Regions from separate parts of the Buttiauxella sp. genome, predicted to be linked through region 1. Evidence: predicted binding sites of a transcription regulator. Region 1 holds the regulator's gene; each other region holds the start of a gene.

Region 1 (2,193 bases):
GCAGCCATCAGAACCATTTCCATCGGACTGGGTGCTTTATCGCCAGAATTACCATCCATCAAAATCTGGTGTCCAGAAGCGGACTCCCCAAGGAAGGTTAACCCTTCAACCCACTTCACTCGTGCCTGCATGTGACTTCTCCAGTTGAAAAAAACCCTTTCAGAGTACGCGGATGCAGCAAAACTGGCAACGGAAGGCGACCTGCGTCATGCTGAAACGAGACAATAGGAGACACTTGTCAAAAGCTATGCTAAAACAATCCAGATGCTACATCGCGATACATTGACGTAATGCATGTATGCAGAGGACGTCACTAATTACAGGCAGCAAGAATGACTTGCATGCCATCTCCCCAAGGTGGGGAATATTCTAATACTTGCAACGCCAGACAGGATGTTTAGCGTCTTGTCGTTGGTAGCTAGTTATAAACAGAGGATAACCGCGCATGGTGCTTGGCAAACCGCAAACAGACCCAACTCTCGAATGGTTCTTGTCCCATTGCCATATTCATAAGTATCCATCGAAGAGCACACTGATTCACCAGGGTGAAAAAGCTGAGACGCTGTACTACATCGTCAAGGGCTCTGTGGCTGTTCTGATTAAAGATGAAGAGGGCAAGGAAATGATCCTCTCCTATCTGAATCAGGGCGATTTTATTGGTGAGTTAGGGCTGTTCGAAGAAGGCCAGGAACGTAGTGCCTGGGTCCGTGCTAAATCTGCCTGTGAAGTGGCTGAAATTTCCTATAAAAAATTCCGCCAGCTTATTCAGGTCAACCCAGACATTCTGATGCGCCTGTCTTCCCAGATGGCTCGTCGTCTGCAAGTTACATCTGAGAAAGTCGGTAACCTGGCATTCCTGGATGTAACAGGTCGCATTGCACAGACGCTACTGAATCTGGCGAAACAACCTGATGCAATGACCCACCCAGACGGCATGCAGATTAAAATTACTCGTCAGGAAATCGGTCAGATCGTGGGTTGCTCTCGCGAAACTGTTGGTCGTATCTTGAAAATGCTGGAAGATCAAAACCTGATCTCCGCTCACGGTAAAACGATCGTCGTTTACGGCACTCGTTAATCTCCGTCCTAAAAAATGGCGTGTTGCTTCATGACACGCCTTTTTTGTCTCTACACTTCCCTCACTTGCTCTAAATAGTTCATGTTGCAGGTAGGCGGTAAGCTCAGGAATCCCAGGAGCTTACTAAAGTAAGTGACTGGGATGACTGAGTGCAACCAACAACCCAGCAACTTGAACCATGACGAGCAAATGTGGCGCCGACTGATCTACCACCCCGAAGTTAACTACGCATTACGGCAAACGCTGGTGCTGTGCCTTCCTGTGGGAGTAGGTCTACTGTTAGGAAATTTGCAGTTAGGCCTGCTTTTCTCGTTAGTGCCTGCCTGTTGCAACATAGCCGGTCTGGATACTCCCCATAAGCGCTTCTTCAAACGCCTGATTATTGGCGGCTCCCTGTTTGCTGTCAGCAGTTTAATCATGCAGCTTTTGCTGCTCTACACCGACGTGCCTTTGCCGCTTATTCTCATGGTCATGGCGCTAATGCTAGGCGTGACCGCTGAAATCAGCTCGCTGCACGCTCGTTTGCTTCCTGCCTCGCTGATTGCAGCTATCTTCACGCTCAGCATGGCTGGCAACATGCCTATCTGGAAACCGATGGCGTTGTATGTCTCCGGTACGATTTGGTACGGGGTGTTTAACTGGTTTTGGTTCTGGATGTGGCGTGAGCAGCCGTTGCGCGAATCGTTAAGTCTGCTCTATCGCCAGTTAGCAGATTACTGTGAAGCCAAGTACGGCATGCTGACCCAGCACGCGGATCCGGAAACCACGCTCCCGCCGCTACTGGCCCGCCAGCAAAAAGCCGTCGACTTAATCACCGTCTGCTACCAACAGCTGCACATGCTGGCAGCGAATCAGCAGAACGGTTACAAGCATCTTTTGCGCTCCTTTCAGGTCGCATTAGATCTCCAGGAGCACATTTCCGTCAGTTTGCACCAACCTGCCGAGGTGCAAAAACTTGTCGCACAAAGCCATGCGGAAGCGGTCATCCGCTGGAATGCGCAAACTATTGCGGCCCGTTTGCGCGTTCTGGCCGATGACATTCTTTACCATCGTTATCCGCAGCGATTTTCGATGGAGAAGCAAATTGAAGCCCTCGAGAAAATCGCTCGCCAGAA
Region 2 (2,193 bases), on a different contig from region 1:
AACCCGCACGGAAGTTATCAAAACCGACGTTAATGCGTTCCGGGTTTTCAGTTAACCCCATAACTTCGGCAATGGGAATTTTGGCGGCTTTGAGATATTTCTCGGCTCGAAGGGTATGGACAGATTCCGTAAGCAGCAGGCCTTTGACGTTAAAAGCCAGCACGGTGGCGATTTGCTCTTCTTCCCGCAGGCTATCGTAATCGTAATTTACGACCAGTGTCTGGTAGCCCTGGGCAGTAGTCACTGACTCAATACCGGCCAGCACATCAGCAAAGATTTGATTATTAAAGGAGGGAACGAGAACACCAATACGTGGCGCGATATTACCGCTCACTACAGGGTTATCCGGATCCGGTTCATAACCCACTTCAGCAATTACGCTGGCGATACGCCCGGCGGTTTCAGGCTTCACCTTTTCCGGCGTCCGTAAATATCGGCTGACTGTCATTTTCGTTACACCCGCCAGTGCGGCGATATCATGTAACGTGATGCGTTGTACTTTCATTGTTGATGCCTGTCATAACAGCCATTCCATCCAGTCATTATGCCTGCTGAGAGTAAAAAAGAGAAACTTAGGCCATCGCGCAAGAACCAGGATTTCAGCCATTAACGCGGCTAATTCATGCCCTGTATCACGCTTAAAGTAACCTCTTTTCGTAACATGATTTGGGGTGATCTTCATCACAGTTTTAAGCTGATAAAAAACGTGTGATAGAAAGCACCAACACTTGCACAATGATTTGCCCTGTTAAGCAAATTAACGACGCAGTGAAAATTATCTTTCACCATTCTGGTGACAAGCAGTCATACAGGAAATAACCATGAACGATCTCTTTAGCTTAAAAGGCAAGCGTATTTTAATTACCGGCTCAGGACAGGGCATCGGTTATATTATGGCTCAGGGTCTTGCCCAATATGGCGCAGAGATCATTATCAATGATATTTCATCTGAACGAGCCGAACAGGCGGCAATGAAATTACGCGATGAGGGAGTTATTTCTCATACTGCTGTATTTAATGTTACCGACCCTCATTCTGTTGAACAGGCAATTGCCCAGATTGAAAATGATATCGGCCCGATAGACGTGTTATTCAATAATGCCGGCATTCAACGTCGCCATCCCTTTACTGAATTCCCGGTGGACGAATGGAATGATGTTATCGCGGTTAACCAGACTGCCGTGTTTTTAGTTTCGCAGGCGGTCGCCAAAAGAATGATGACGCGCAACGAGGGTAAAATCGTCAACATTTGCTCCATGCAAAGCGAACTGGGTCGCGACACCATTACGCCGTATGCTGCCGCCAAAGGTGCAGTAAAAATGCTGACACGCGGCATGTGCGTTGAGCTTGCGCGCTACAACATTCAGGTCAACGGTATCGCCCCGGGCTATTTCCAAACTGCCATGACGCAGACGCTGGTCGATGACAAAGCATTCACCGATTGGTTATGTAAACGCACACCAGCAGCACGTTGGGGTGATCCGCAAGAATTAGTGGGTGCGGCAGTATTCCTCTCTTCAAAAGCATCCAACTTTGTCAACGGGCACCTGCTGTTTGTCGATGGCGGGATGTTGGTCGCGGTGTGAATAAGGGGAAATCAGTCATGTCGGGGCAATGCGTAATTTTAATGGGCGTGTCGGGCACGGGTAAATCCACCGTTGGCGAGGCACTGGCCCGGGCGATGCAGGCAAAGTTTATTGATGGCGACGATCTGCATCCACGACAAAACATCAGCAAAATGGCATCGGGCCAGGCGCTGACCGATGACGACCGGCTTCCGTGGCTGGAGCGTATTTCGGATGTCATTTTTAGCATCGAACAAAAAAATGAATCCGGCGTGCTGGTCTGTTCCGCATTGAAAAAGCACTACCGCGATCGGCTGCGAGCCGGTAACAGCAACGTGCGTTTTGTCTGGCTGAAAGGCGATTATGAAGTTGTCCTCAACAGAATGCGCCAGCGCAAAGGTCACTTTATGCCTGAAGCGCTGCTACAAAGCCAGTTTGCGGCGCTGGAAACACCGGGACACGACGAACCCGATATTATCCCCGTCGATATTATCCCGACGGTGGATTTGATTGTTTCTCGTAGCCTTGCGTTACTTGCCAGCACCCATCCGGCTAATAATTAAGGATCAAAAATGATTATTGATACGTTATTGGACGGGGCTAAAAACCCACTTTACCCTGCCCTGAT
Region 3 (2,193 bases), on a different contig from region 1:
CAGCTTTTATATGAGCGCGGAGTGTTGTATGATAGCCTCGGCTTGCGGGCTCTGGCGCGAAATGATTTTTCACAAGCGTTGGCGATCCGCCCCGATATGCCTGAAGTATTCAATTACTTAGGCATATATTTAACGCAGGCAGGCAATTTTGATGCTGCCTATGAAGCGTTTGATTCTGTACTTGAGCTTGATCCAACTTACAACTACGCGCATTTAAATCGCGGTATCGCCCTCTACTACGGTGGTCGTTATCGTTTAGCGCAAGATGATCTGCTAGCGTTTTATCAAGACGATCCCAATGATCCTTTCCGTAGTCTGTGGCTCTATCTTGCAGAAAGCAACATAGATGCAAAGCAGGCTAAAGTGGCGTTACAACAGCGCCTCGAGAAATCGGATAAAGAGCAATGGGGATGGAACATTGTCGAGTTCTACCTGGGGAACATTAACGAAGCAACGTTAATGGAACGCCTCAAGGCGGACGCAACGGATAACACCTCGCTCGCTGAGCATCTCAGTGAAACCAACTTCTATTTAGGTAAGTACTACCTAAGTCTGGGGGAAAAGGACAGCGCCACGGCACTGTTCAAGTTAGCGGTCGCTAACAACGTACACAACTACGTTGAGCATCGTTATGCATTGTTGGAATTAGCGCTCTTGGGCCAGGAGCAAGATGACCTGGCAGAATCGGACCAGCAATAGCTGACGAACATCGATCAGCCCATAAACTTTTTAATTAAAGTCATCACCTTAACGGGTGAGGGCGTTTTTGTTCGTTAATCAACCAAATTTGAGCCGGTTCACACTTTTCAATGAAAATTGCAGGTCAATTTCACGATGAGTTATGTAGACTGGCCGCCATCTACGAGGCACGTGTACTACATGACTGATATCATCGAGACTACTACTATCGAAACTACTTTTACCGATCTGGGCCTTAACGGCTCCATCCTTAAAGCTCTGAACGATCTGGGCTACGAAAAACCATCTCCTATCCAGGCAGAGTGTATTCCACAACTGCTGGCTGGCCGCGATGTACTGGGTATGGCCCAGACAGGTAGCGGCAAAACTGCAGCGTTCTCTTTACCACTGCTGCACAACCTTGATCCAGAGCTGAAAGCACCACAAATTCTGGTGCTGGCACCGACCCGCGAACTGGCGGTTCAGGTTGCTGAAGCCATGACGGATTTCTCTAAACATATGCACGGCGTAAACGTGGTTGCCCTTTACGGTGGCCAGCGTTATGACGTGCAGCTGCGCGCCCTGCGTCAGGGACCACAAATTGTTGTTGGTACCCCAGGCCGCCTGCTTGACCACTTAAAACGCGGTACCCTGAATCTGTCCAGCCTGAAAGGTCTGGTACTGGACGAAGCTGATGAAATGCTGCGTATGGGCTTCATCGAAGACGTTGAAACTATCATGGCTCAGATCCCAGAAGGTCATCAGACCGCTCTGTTCTCTGCAACTATGCCTGAAGCGATTCGTCGTATTACTCGTCGTTTCATGAAAGATCCACAGGAAGTTCGCATTCAATCTAGCGTAACGACTCGTCCGGACATCAGCCAGAGCTACTGGACTGTGCACGGTATGCGTAAGAACGAAGCGCTGGTTCGTTTCCTGGAATCTGAAGATTTTGATGCGGCGATTATTTTCGTACGTACCAAAAACGCAACTCTGGAAGTGGCTGAAGCACTCGAACAAAGCGGCTATAACAGCGCAGCTTTGAACGGTGACATGAACCAGGCACTGCGTGAGCAGACTCTGGAGCGTCTGAAAGATGGTCGTCTGGACATCCTGATTGCAACTGACGTTGCGGCCCGTGGCCTTGACGTTGAGCGTATCAGTCTGGTTGTGAACTACGACATCCCTATGGACTCCGAGTCTTATGTTCACCGTATTGGCCGTACCGGTCGTGCGGGTCGTGCTGGCCGTGCACTGCTGTTCGTTGAGAACCGCGAGCGTCGTCTGCTGCGCAACATCGAACGCACCATGAAACTGACTATTCCTGAAGTTGAACTGCCTAACCGCGAACTGCTGAGCGAGCGTCGTCTGGCTAAGTTTGCAGCTAAAGTTCAACAGCAACTGGAAAGCAGCGATCTGGATCTGTACCGTGGCCTGCTGGCAAAAATTCAGCCTAACGCTGAAGAAGAGCTGGATATGGAAACACTGGCAGCAGCACTGCTGAAAATGGCACAG

The links. Region 1 encodes CRP, which controls carbon source genes, mostly activating them, when cyclic AMP is high. Its sites were predicted from a motif close to ATGTGANNNNNNTCACAT; they were not measured.
Region 2: a site for CRP is predicted at 670-687, ahead of idnO (gluconate 5-dehydrogenase). Genes of this name have one in related genera too.
Region 3: a site for CRP is predicted at 786-803, ahead of yrbN (protein YrbN). Genes of this name have one in related genera too.

Annotation. Positions count from the first base shown of each region.
Region 1 is NZ_JBAVHX010000017.1:15,298-17,490, forward strand. Features, by position in the region: gene WBL83_RS13360 (OsmC family protein) at 1-131, opposite strand, end outside; gene crp (cAMP-activated global transcriptional regulator CRP) at 446-1,078, shown strand; gene WBL83_RS13370 (YccS/YhfK family putative transporter) at 1,268-2,193, shown strand, end outside.
Region 2 is NZ_JBAVHX010000015.1:179,814-182,006, reverse strand. Features, by position in the region: gene WBL83_RS13200 (LacI family DNA-binding transcriptional regulator) at 1-505, opposite strand, end outside; gene idnO (gluconate 5-dehydrogenase) at 822-1,586, shown strand; gene WBL83_RS13190 (gluconokinase) at 1,604-2,128, shown strand; gene WBL83_RS13185 (YhcH/YjgK/YiaL family protein) at 2,138-2,193, shown strand, end outside.
Region 3 is NZ_JBAVHX010000027.1:37,793-39,985, forward strand. Features, by position in the region: gene nlpI (lipoprotein NlpI) at 1-699, shown strand, start outside; gene yrbN (protein YrbN) at 810-887, shown strand; gene WBL83_RS17435 (DEAD/DEAH family ATP-dependent RNA helicase) at 880-2,193, shown strand, end outside.